Regions from separate parts of the Lentilitoribacter sp. JB5-8 genome, predicted to be linked through region 2. Evidence: predicted binding sites of a transcription regulator. Region 2 holds the regulator's gene; each other region holds the start of a gene.
What was found. The regulator LexA, encoded in region 2, represses DNA repair genes until DNA is damaged. The targets are predictions, from matches to a motif close to TGTTCNNNNTGTGTTCNG.
Positions count from the first base shown of each region.

Region 1: rmuC (DNA recombination protein RmuC) is a predicted target of LexA. The motif match lies at 2,516-2,533, and genes of this name have one in related genera.
Region 3: ruvC (crossover junction endodeoxyribonuclease RuvC) is a predicted target of LexA. The motif match lies at 1,838-1,855, and genes of this name have one in related genera.

Region 1 covers NZ_CM146332.1:749,837-754,054, forward strand. The annotation lists gene ACZ1GZ_RS03575 (acyl-[ACP]--phospholipid O-acyltransferase) at 1-196, shown strand, start outside; gene truA (tRNA pseudouridine(38-40) synthase TruA) at 193-942, opposite strand; gene fmt (methionyl-tRNA formyltransferase) at 952-1,887, opposite strand; gene def (peptide deformylase) at 1,921-2,442, opposite strand; gene rmuC (DNA recombination protein RmuC) at 2,566-3,810, shown strand; gene ACZ1GZ_RS03600 (ribokinase) at 3,843-4,218, shown strand, end outside.
Region 2 covers NZ_CM146332.1:2,406,789-2,411,006, forward strand. The annotation lists gene ACZ1GZ_RS11820 (ComEC/Rec2 family competence protein) at 1-1,821, shown strand, start outside; gene lexA (transcriptional repressor LexA) at 1,842-2,555, opposite strand; gene ACZ1GZ_RS11830 (molybdopterin molybdotransferase MoeA) at 2,911-4,122, opposite strand; gene moaC (cyclic pyranopterin monophosphate synthase MoaC) at 4,127-4,218, opposite strand, start outside.
Region 3 covers NZ_CM146332.1:3,722,254-3,726,471, reverse strand. The annotation lists gene ACZ1GZ_RS18015 (TIGR00282 family metallophosphoesterase) at 1-771, shown strand, start outside; gene ACZ1GZ_RS18010 (YebC/PmpR family DNA-binding transcriptional regulator) at 884-1,627, shown strand; gene ruvC (crossover junction endodeoxyribonuclease RuvC) at 1,904-2,410, shown strand; gene ruvA (Holliday junction branch migration protein RuvA) at 2,413-3,030, shown strand; gene ruvB (Holliday junction branch migration DNA helicase RuvB) at 3,055-4,095, shown strand; gene ybgC (tol-pal system-associated acyl-CoA thioesterase) at 4,102-4,218, shown strand, end outside.

The DNA.
Region 1 (4,218 bases), 1.7 Mb from region 2:
CCTGATCACAGAAGCGGAAAATGCTGATCGACCAAGCTTTATAGCATTTGCCAAGGAGCAACATGCGATGGATCTAATGATCCCGGCAGAGGTAAGAGTTGGCAAAGTTCCTATTCTTGGCAGCGGCAAAATGGACTTTGTCAAAGCACGTGAATGGGCTTTAAATCCAGAAATTGCTGAGCAAATGGACGCCTAATAGTCCACTTGCATGAAGTATAACCCATAGGGCGGAGCAACTGGTCCACAGGCGCTCCGCTCTTTTGCTTCTAGCGCTTGTGTGACATCATCTGGGGTCCAGCGGTTCTCACCAACTTTGCGCAAAGTCCCCGCAAATGATCGTATTTGGTTATGCAAGAACCCACGCGCGGATGCATGCAATTCCACTAAGGCACCATCATCTGAGGCAATCACATCCAATCGATCCATTGTGCGAATAGGGCTTTTTGCCTGACATTGAACTGATCGAAAGGTGGTAAAATCATGTTGTCCGACCAATCTTTGTGCCGCTTCATGCATTTTAGCCACATCCAATTGATGCGAAACCTGCCACATGCGATTGCGTTCTAATGTCAACGGCGCGCGGCGACACCAGAATTTATAGATGTAGTGCCGTTTTTTGGCTGAAAATCTCGCATCAAAATCATCTGATACCGTTTCAGAGGATAAAATTGCGACGCGATCATCTTGTCCACGCAAATGCGCATTAATCGCGCCTTCGACCGTGTCATTGGAATAGTCTTTTTCGAGCGAAAAATGCGCGACTTGCCCTCGCGCATGAACCCCTGCATCTGTTCGTCCTGAGCCTGAAACCGTTACGCTTTGGCCGGAAAACTTAAAGATCGCCTGTTCAATTGCTTCTTGAATAGTCGGAACATCAGGCTGTCGTTGCCAACCAGCATATCCTGTTCCATCATATTCAATTGTGATTTTATATTTAGGCATAGACCCGCTTTAGCTTAGTTTTGTGCCTTTTGGAATGGAATTGCCACGCAAAAACTCATCAACCATCATCGGTTTTGATCCGGCTTTTTGCAATTTAAGTAATCGGATGGCGCCATTCTCACACGCTATCGTCAATTCATCATCCATAACGGTTCCAGCAGCATCACCATCAACATGATCAACATATTCGCAAGCTAAAACTTTCACACGGGCTGCCTTTTTGCCTTCCCCCAGCTCAAACCAAGCACCGGGGAAAGGTGATAATCCCATAATGTGCTTATGAACACTTGCACCAGCTTGCGAGAAATCGATCCGGGTTTCGGATTTCTCGATCTTTTTGGCATAGGTGACACCCTCTTCTGACTGCTCCGTTAGCGTGAGTTCACCTGCTTGCAGCAATTCCATCGCTTTAACGGCAAGTGGGCCACTAACAGACATTAATTGGTCATGTAATATGCCTGCAGTTGTAGTGTCAGTAATCGCGACTTTTTCAACCAGTGCAACAGGGCCTGTGTCCAGACCTTCACCCATTTGCATGATCATCATGCCAGTTTCTTTATCGCCCGCCATAATCGCGCGCTGAATGGGTGCAGCACCACGCCAGCGCGGTAGAAGCGACGCATGACCGTTAAAACAGCCATGTTTAGGGCTTTCCAAAATTGCTTTTGGCAATAGCATGCCATAAGCCACAACGACCGCAACATCGGCCTCTAATGCGTCAAACTTTGCTTGCTCTTCTTCGCTTTTTAAACTTGTTGGAATTCGAACCTCAATCCCATGCTCTTCTGCTTTTAACTGAACAGGAGATGGCTTAAGTTCTAACCCACGACGCCCTGCAGGTCGGGGTGGCTGGGTATATACACAGACAATATCGTGGTCAGCATCGATTAAAGCCTGGAGCGTTGCAACGGAGAATTCCGGCGTACCCATGAAAACAATACGCATTGGTTGCTTCCTCCAATTAAATAGATATTAAAACTAAAGCACAGCGGCTTTTTGTTTGGCCATTTTGGTGAATTTTTTTATCACCATATTTTGCTTTAATTTAGACAGATAATCGATGAACAAAACGCCATTGAGATGGTCAATTTCGTGCTGCAAACATGTTGCCATCAAACCATCAGCCTCAATGAACTTCTCTTTGCCAGAGAGATCCAAGTATTTCACCTTGATTGCAGCTGGTCGTTCAACCTCTGCGTAATATTCCGGAATGGACAGGCAGCCCTCTTCATAAACGCTGCGCTCATCGCTTGATTCCACGATTTCCGGATTAATAAAGACTTCCGGATTTTTGTTTTCCTCATCCTTGGACACATCAACAACCAGCATCTGACGCAAGACGCCAACCTGTACCGCCGCTAAGCCAATTCCAGGCGCGTCATACATGGTTTCAGTCATATCGGCTGCGAATTTGGCGAGTTCGTCGTCAAAACGCTCAATCGGTTCGGATTTCTTGCGCAACACAGCGTCAGGGAGGAGTACAATAGGTTTAATAGTCATAAAGCTGGAGATAAGGGCTAGTCGGAGGAAGGTCAATAAAAAGATGTGGTCCTCAGAGTAGAAAGCTGAAAAATGTTCACCTTTTGATCTGACAAATGCGCCAGAATCAGTTAGCATCTGGAAATGGATATAAATACTGACTTCTTATCGAGCCCTTTGCTGACCTTTGGCGACACGGTTTTTTCCATCGGCAATGTGGCATTTGCTTTTGTCATTGCCTTGTTTGTGCTCTTATTTTTAATTGTCTATTTGTTGTGGCGTTCATCCAATTCCAGAATATTGGCAAAAGCCCAATCAGATGAAGCTGCGCAAAACGCACAGGCCCAATTGAACGAGCTTTTAAAAACGCAAAGCGAGATGCAGGGTCGTATGAGCACGATGGCGGAGCTTTTTGGTTCTCGCCAATCTGAACTTAATCAAAACATCAATCAACGTTTGGATGGCATGACGCAGAAACTGGGAAACTCACTTGTTGAGCAAACCAAGACGACGCATGAAAATTTGTCCAAACTGCAAGAGCGTTTGGCGGTGATTGATACTGCGCAAAACAACATTCAGGCATTGGCGCAAAATGTGGTGGGCTTGCAAGCGATCTTATCGGATAAGCAGACCCGCGGCGCTTATGGTCAGGCGCGCATGGAAACCATCATCAAAGACGGTTTGCCAATGGGTGCTTATAATTTTCAAACCACATTATCCAATGGAACCCGCCCCGATTGCACGGTGACCATGCCCAATGATTCACCTGATTTGGTGATTGATGCAAAATTTCCGCTTGAAGCTTGGAACGCGATTAAAAAAGCCGATGATGATCGTCTGGCGGCCGATGCTGCACGCCAATTCCGGACCGATATGGAAAAACATATCAAGGATATTTCCGATAAATATTTAATTGCCGGCGAAACTCAGGACACCGCTTTTATGTTTGTTCCATCGGAATCTATTTTCGCAGAAGTGCATGAGAATTTTGAAGGGGTTGTTCAACGCGCCCATAAAGCACGTGTGGTTATCGTATCGCCATCTTTATTGATGCTCTCTATTCAAGTTATCCAAGCAGTGTTGAAAGATGCCCGCATGCGCGAGCAAGCCCATCTTATTCAAGGCGAGGTCATTCGCCTCATGGAAGACATCGGACGTCTGGATGATCGGGTGCGGAAATTGCAAACTCATTTTGGCCAGAGCCAAAAAGATATCGATCAGATTTTGACCTCGACCGATAAGATCACCAAGCGCAGTTCTAAGATTGAATCGATGGATTTTCAGGACAGTTTGCCTGATGTGGAGAAAGCTGAAAAAACCAGCGACCCTGAGCCATTATCTGTGGTAAAACCCATAGGTTCATCGGGTCGACTTAACCTAAGGCCTTGATGAAACAGTAATTTGTCTATCGAGGAGTTATCATGATCAGCATTCTTGGCTCAATAAACATGGATTTAATTGCCAATACCGAGCGTTTGCCTGGACCAGGTGAAACGGTTTCTGGCAGCCATTTTGCAACAGCCCCTGGCGGCAAAGGGGCAAATCAAGCCCTTGCTGCACGACGCGCTGGTGCTGAGGTCAAAATGGCGGGCGCTGTTGGTTCTGATAATTTTGCTGACATGGCGCTTGAACTACTTAAATCATCCGGCGCTGATTTAGAAAATGTCAAAACAACTGATGAAGCAACCGGAACTGCACTTATTCTTGTCGGCGGTGACGGCGAAAACATGATTGCCGTTGTTGCAGGCGCCAATGGCAAGGTCAATTCTGACGATGCTCGCACAATCATCAGCCAGA
Region 2 (4,218 bases):
TTGGTCGCGCGCGGGGGAGATGGCCAACTCAATGTCGGTGAGATCATTCAAACAAGAGCAAGATTAACGCGACCATCGGGACCTGTGTATCCACGCGGATATGATTTTGCATTCGGTGCTTATATCAATGATATCGGTGCATATGGGTTTATGCTTGGATCACCCATTTCACTTGGGAATATCAAAGCCAACGAATTGCCATTAAAAAGCAGATTTGAGTTATTTGTTGGTGCCATTCAATCAAAGATTTCAAACCGCATAAACAATCATTTAAGTGGTGATGCCGCAGCGATATCATCTGCCTTAATTATTGCCGATAAAAAGGCAATTAGCGAGCAAACTGTCGAAGCGCTCCGCAATGCCGGTCTTGCCCATATATTAGCGATTTCTGGTCTTCATATGGTTTTAGCGTCTGGCACTTTGTTTTTAACAATTCGGGCTTTGCTCAGCGTCTTTCCATCGCTTGTTCAGGCCATACCGGTTAAAAAGCTTGCGGCAGTGGCCGCATTGTCAGCTGCAAGCGCTTATCTCGTTATATCCGGCGCGCCAATTTCCGCCCAACGCGCTTGGCTTATGTTGGTGATTATGCTGGGGGCAACCATATTCGATAAACCAGCCATAACCCTTCGAAATGTAGCAATAGCCGCCATCATCATTATTTTAATAAAACCCTCAAGCGTAACGACACCTGGGTTCCAGATGTCCTTTGCCGCGGCAACAGCACTCGTATCAGTTTATTCCGCCTGGGCGCGGATAAAACTAAACCACTACGAGCGATCGACGGTGTATTTTAAAGAAACTTTTTTGTACAGAACGGTTCAGTTTGTGTTTGGGCTAGGAATGACAGCTTTGATTGCAGGGCTCGCAACAGGCATTTTCTCAAGTTTTCATTTTCATCAACTCGCAGGCTATGGTCTGTTGGGAAATGTCTTGGCGATGCCTGTGGTTACATTTCTCGTGATGCCGCTTGCATTACTCTCCATGTTACTCATGCCTTATGGGCTTGAATGGTTGCCCTTAACGGGATTGGGCCAATCAATAGATGTTGTGATTTACCTTGCAAACTGGGTTTCTGGATTGGGTGGAGAGCTCAAGACAGGTAAACCAATTCCCATAGTTATAGCATTTTTGGTTGCAGGCTTTATCGTTTTTGTACTGTTTCGAAGTTCCATCAAACATATAGGGCTGTTATCAATCGTGGTGGGATTGGCTTTGTCTTTTGTCTTACCGATTAACATCCCGGATGTTTTCATTAGCGAAGACGGAAAGCTTATTGGTGTCCGCCAGGATAAAACGTTGTTCGTTAATCGATCCCGTCCATCAAGCTTTATCGTAGATCAGTGGCTAAGTGCGCATTTGCTTGAGCTTGAAAAACCGCAATTAATAAATACGGCTGACATTGGCTTTGACTCACAAAATGCCCGCCGGGAAGATCTACAAATATTGATTAAAGGTGATGCTGCGTTTCGTTGTTTTAACACCCATTTTTGTGTGAACGAATATAACGGTAAGATCATAACCACGCTTGGAAAGACGGAACATATGCGCGCTGCTTGCCAGTTTGCGGATATTATCGTGACAACGTTTGGGGTAAACCGCGCTTTAAGGAACGAATGCGCTACTGAAATGATTATCAGCCGCTATGACTTAAAGCAGAGTGGCTCAATGGCATTATATTCAGCTCGTAATGGGAATGCGTATAGAGTTGAAACAGCTGTTGGAGACGCTGTGCGTCCCTGGACTATTCAAAGATACTTTAATTGGCGCGCAGATGAGTATTGGTTGCCAGATGGTCAAACATTAAAACGGACCAACAATTAAGCGGTCCGTCAAAATATGCATTAGTTGTAGCGTCGGATCAAGCCAACCAATTTGCCCTGAACTTTCACGCGGTCAGGCCCAAAGATACGCGTCTCATATGCAGGGTTTGCAGCTTCAAGGGCAATGGACGCACCTTTGCGGCGGAACCTTTTAAGCGTTGCTTCTTCATCATCAACAAGTGCAACGACAATGTCGCCAGGGTTTGCATTATTTGCGTCTTTGATCACAACTGTATCGCCATCAAAAATGCCAGCATCGATCATGGAATCGCCCTTAACTTCAAGCGCGTAGTGATCGCCACCACCAAGCATGTCTGTCGGAACGGTAATGTTGTGCGTCGTATGTTGAATAGCTGAGATCGGCACACCCGCTGCAATGCGTCCCATAACAGGCACGCTTAATGACCCATTGTCTTCCATTTGCTCTTGCGGTTTTGAACGGATTGGCTCGACTTTATCTTTGCTTCCCTCAATAACACTTGGATTAAATCCGCGAGGAGGGGGCGTTGTCGATTGATAGCTCTCTGGAAGCTTTATCACTTCAAGTGCACGCGCTCTGTTAGGAAGGCGTTTGATAAACCCACGCTCTTCAAGAGCTGTGATGAGACGATGAATGCCGGATTTTGATGCCAGATCCAACGCGTCTTTCATTTCATCAAATGAGGGCGGAATCCCTGTTTCCTTCATGCGCTCATGAATAAAAAACAGCAGTTCCTGTTGTTTGCGTGTCAACATATCAAAACCTCATCACGTTAGAAACAAACCATGAACAATGCATATATGTTCTATTTGTGTTCTGCAATAGTAAATAATTAATTAACAAAACTTGGTCGATCGACAAGATGAGATTTAGTATTTCTTGAACAAAGGTAGAATTATACCAGAACATAAGCGGAATTAAGTGAGCTTTGTTCTAGGTTGAGAACAATTACAGGTTGTTTTTTAAGTATAAGTGTCTGTTATTGTTATATAAATAAGTATCCGTTTAAAAACTCTATTCAACGAGAAAAGATCACCTACTAACAAGGGGTGTGAATTTTTAGGTATCTCATTGATGTTTGCATCTTAGTCGAAAAAAATTCTAAAAAACTTAGTTTTCAAACAGGATCACATCACAAATATCGCCTTTTGAGGCAGCTTTTGCGTTTGGCGGACGAATCAAAAGCCCATTGGCATCAGCAAAAACACGTACCAGCGACGAATCTTGCCGCTTAAACGGGGTTACAATGCGCTCACCAAGCTCATCCGTTTGAATTTGCGCCCGCATATATTCCTGCCGATGATCATTTTCAGGCAGTTCAACAGTCAATTTCGCTGTTGTTATGGGCGTGGTTATTGTCCGGCCTGCAAGTTTGCGCACAAGCGGCGCTAAAAAGAGTGAACCGGTCACCAAACTTGAGGCAGGGTTGCCGGGCAGGCCGATAAAGCGCATTTTACCCAATGTGCCATACATGAGCGGTTTTCCTGGGCGCATGGCAATTTTCCAGAAATTGAGCTGCATACCCATTTCAGTCAGCGCTTGCTGAACAAGGTCATGATCGCCAACAGATGCACCACCAATTGTCACTAAAATATCGGTATTGTTATCCAGAGCTTTTTGCACCGATGCTTTAATCACATCTAATTTGTCTTGCGCGATACCCAGATCCATCACATCAGCACCAGCGCTTTCGCACATAGCCATGACACCAAAAGCATTTGACGCGATGATTTGATCTATGCCCGGTTCTTCACCTGGAGATACAAGTTCATCGCCGGTCGCTAATACTGATATCAATGGCTTTTGAAAAACTTCAACTGCAGCATAATTCATGCTGGCAGCAAGTGTGATCGCAGAATAGTCCAACTCACGATATTTCTTTAAAAGCACATCGTCTTTGGAAAAGTCGACACCTGCAAGCCGAATGTGCCGATCAGGTTGCGCAGGTGCAGTGACCTTGATCAATCCATCTTCGAGCTTTTCAGTGTTTTCCTGAATGAGAATTGTATCGGCAGAAGCGGGAACGGGTGCGCCTGTGAAAATGCGGACACTCTCGCCATCTTCAAATGTACCGTGAAATCCGTGACCTGCCGCAGATTCGCCGATAACTTTAATCGTTGCGCCAATTTCACTCGCGTCTTTGAACTTAACAGCATAACCATCCATCGCGGATGCATTAAAAGGTGGATGCGTGCGTTTGGAAATAAGGTCTGTGGCTAAAATCCGACCGCGCAATTGCGAGATTGGCATCATTTCAGTGCTTTTTGGCTCAGCACCATCCAGCAGTTTTTCAAGTGCTTGATCAACAGGCAAGAGAGCCATAGCGCTATTCGACCTCGCTATTTGCGGTCCATTCGCCAGACTTACCACCGGTCTTTTTCATCAGCTTTATGCCGCCGATTTCCATGCCTTTATCCG
Region 3 (4,218 bases), 1.3 Mb from region 2:
GTCTGGGATCGTCTGCCTGGTCTGCGTAGCGACTACAATCTCGATTTTGTGATTGTAAACGGTGAAAACGCAGCCCACGGATTTGGTATAACAGAAGAGATTTTTACCAAAACAATTGATGCGGGCGCCGATGTGGTGACCACAGGCAATCATGTTTGGGCACAAAAAGAAGCGCTCAGTTTTTGCGAGCGCCATGATAATTTCCTGCGACCGGCAAATTACCCAAAAGGGACGCCAGGAAAAGGCGCTTATCTTTATGAAGCGCGCAATGGTGCAAGAATTCTTGTTTCCAATATAATGGGTCGCGTTTATATGCATCCTGATCTTGATGATCCTTTTGCCTGCGCTGAGGAAGTATTAGGATCTTGCCCAATGGGTGAAGTCGCCGATGCCGTTGTGATTGACTTTCATGCGGAAGCAACCAGCGAAAAGCAGTGCTTTGGGCATTTTGTTGATGGACGAGCAAGCCTTGTTGTGGGCACGCATACTCATATGCCGACAGCTGATTACCAAATCTTAGATGCTGGCACTGGCTATATGTCAGACGCTGGGATGTGTGGCGATTACAATTCTTCCCTTGGTATGGAAAAGGAAGAGTTGATCAATCGTTTTGTGACAAAAATTCCGCGTGGTCGTATGGAAATTGCCAAAGGACCCGCAACAATTTGCGGCGTTTCAGTGGAAGTTTCAGACAGAACCGGGTTAACCGAAAAAATTGCACCGCTTCGGTTGGGTGCACGATTAGAAGAAAATATTCCGTATTTTTGGTAGTTGTTTGCGTTCAAGTTGGCCGCAACGGGTGCGCAGACACTAGACGGACGTGCTGATTGTTTTTATAAGGCACGATAATTAAGAACATCGATTATTGCGATAAGAGGATACCATGGCAGGCCATTCCAAGTTTAAGAATATTCAACACCGTAAAGGACGTCAGGATGCAGTGCGTTCTAAAATGTTCTCAAAGCTTGCACGTGAGATCACGGTTGCAGCGAAAATGGGTGCGCCTGATCCTGCAATGAACCCGCGTCTTCGCCTTGCTGTGCAAAACGCCAAATCTCAGTCTATGCCAAAAGACAACATCACGCGTGCGATTAATAAAGCTGCGGATAAAGATGGTGAGAATTATGATGAAGTGCGCTACGAGGGTTATGGCCCTGGTGGTATCGCAGTTATCGTTGAAGCACTGACTGACAACCGCAACAGAACTGCATCAAACGTGCGTACAGCCTTTACAAAGTCTGGCGGCGCGCTTGGTGAGACAGGTTCTGTCGGGTTCATGTTTGATCGCGTTGGCGAAATCACATATCCGCTTGAAGTGGGTGATGAAGACGCTGTGATGGAAGCTGGCATCGAAGCTGGTGCGGATGACGTTGTAACCGACGAAGAAGGCCACACAATTTATTGCGCTTTTGAAGATATTGGCGATGTGTCGTCTGCACTTGAAGCAGCTTTGGGCGAGCCAAAAACCGTTAAACCAATTTGGAAGCCACAGAACGAAACGCCAATTGATAAAGAAAAAGCTGAACAAGTTTTACGCTTTATGGATGTTCTAGATGATGATGATGACGTTCAAAACGTTTATTCAAACTTCGACATTTCAGACGAAGTGATGGCTGAACTTTCATAAGTTCCTACACAATATTTGATTTTTTAAAGGCCGGGCAATCGCTCGGCTTTTTTCATGAAGCACCTTTGAGCGTGCTTGTAATGCGTTTCTCGCGGCATCTATTGTTGTTTTCTCTAAAAAGGCGTTGTTTGTTTTAGTTGATGAAGCATCTTCGCTTCAAAGCGAAATGCGTTTCAGACGGCATCCAAAGCAATATCCTTTAAAAACATGTGTTTTGTTTTTGTTTTGTTCACGTTTTTCGTAGATGTTACGGAAAATAGAACATAAGGTGATGACATGAGCAAAGCGATTCGAATTATTGGGATTGATCCGGGTTTACGAAATACCGGCTGGGGGATTATCGATTCTTTAGGCAATTCGCTGCGGTTTGTAGCTTCAGGTGTTGTGCATTCAGATGCGAAAATGGATCTAGCTTCCAGACTTTGCCAATTGCACGATGGGTTGGAAGAAATCATCCATAGCCACCAGCCATTTGAGGCGGCGGTTGAAAACACCTTTGTTAATGTCAATCCAACATCAACGCTAAAGCTTGGCCAAGCTCGCGGAGTTGCCATGCTGGTTCCGGCCCGTGCGGGATTGCGCGTTTCAGAATATGCGCCTAATGCTGTGAAAAAGTCCGTGATTGGTGTTGGGCACGGCGATAAAAAACAAATCCATATGATGGTGAAAGTCTTGATGCCAAAAGCAGAATTTAAAAGCGATGATGCAGCAGATGCCTTGGCAATTGCAATTTGTCATGCTCATAATCGCACCGCATTAACTCACAAATTAGCGGCGATGTAGATATGATTGGCAAACTTAAAGGAACCATAGACGAGATTGCTGGTGACCATATTTTGGTTGATGTGCACGGCGTTTGTTACGTCGCTTTTTGCTCATCCCGCACACTTGGCGCTGTTGGGTCGCAAGGCGAAGCTGTTGTTTTGTACATAGAAACCTATGTGCGTGAAGACCAGCTCAAATTGTTTGGGTTTAAAACCGAAATAGAGCGCGAGTGGTTTCGATTATTACAAAGCGTTCAGGGTGTTGGCGCTAAAGTGGCTTTGGCGATTTTATCAACTTTATCAGCATCAGATCTGGCTAATGCAATTGCGTTGCAGGACAAAGCCATGGTCGCGCGGGCGCCCGGAATTGGGCCAAAAGTGGCACAACGCATTGTGACTGAGCTGAAAAATAAAGCGCCTGCGCTTGGTGGTATCGACGCGCCGGATATGGGCCTTAAACAAGAAATTGGTGAAGGGGTAGCTTCTGCGCCTGTGGCAGACGCGGTTTCTGCGCTTTGCAATCTGGGCTACTCGCGAGAGCAGGCAGCGAGCGCGGTTGGCGCAGCCGTCCGCGATGCAGGTGAGGATGCAGATAGTGCAAAACTCATTCGTTTGGGTCTGAAAGAACTAGCCAAATAACGTGTCCCGTGCGAGTAAGTAGTCATGAGCGAACAAAATCCAATTCTTGATCCTGAAAAGCGCGGCGAAGACCTAGAAGCCAATTTGCGCCCGCAATCCCTTGATGATTTTACCGGGCAGGCGGAAGCACGTGCGAATTTGAAGATCTTTATTGAAGCTGCGAAAAATCGCGGTGAAGCGCTCGATCATGTGCTTTTTGTTGGTCCTCCCGGATTGGGTAAAACAACTTTGTCACAAATCATGGCCAAAGAACTTGGGGTCAATTTCAGATCAACATCGGGTCCTGTGATTGCAAAAGCGGGTGATTTAGCAGCACTTCTGACCAATCTTGAAGAGCGTGATGTGTTGTTCATCGATGAGATCCATCGGTTAAATCCAGCTGTTGAAGAGATTTTATATCCTGCAATGGAAGATTTTCAGCTCGATTTGATCATCGGTGAGGGGCCAGCTGCTAGATCTGTGAAAATTGATCTGGCGAAATTCACGCTCGTTGCAGCAACAACGCGTCTTGGTTTGCTGACTAATCCGTTGCGTGACCGTTTTGGTATTCCGGTGCGATTGCAGTTTTATACAGTTAAAGAATTGGAAGCGATTGTTCGCCGTGGCGCTCGGATCATGGGTTTAAATATGACTGATGAAGGCGCTGAAGAAATTGCCCGTCGCGCACGCGGTACACCTCGTATTGCTGGACGTTTGTTGCGCCGTGTACGAGACTTTGCCGAAGTTGCAAAGGCTGATGCTGTTACCAAAGAAATTGCCGACAATGCATTAACGCGTTTATCAGTTGATGCCGTTGGGCTTGATCAACTTGATCGCCGATATTTGACGATGATTGCCAGTAATTTTGGTGGTGGGCCAGTTGGTATTGAAACAATTGCAGCGGGCTTATCCGAACCGCGCGATGCGATTGAAGATATTATCGAGCCTTATCTTATTCAGCAGGGCTTTATTCAGCGCACGCCGCGTGGCCGGGTGTTAACTGCAAATGCATGGAAACATTTGGGGCTTAATCCACCAAAAGATTTTGACGCACAACAAACGAGCCTTTTCCAAGACGAGGATTAAATTGATATGTCAGAGCACTTTTCTGGTGAACTCACTGAAAACGGTCACCGTCTTGTTCAACGCGTTTATTATGAAGATACAGATTTTTCAGGTGCTGTATATCACGCGCGCTATTTGCATTTT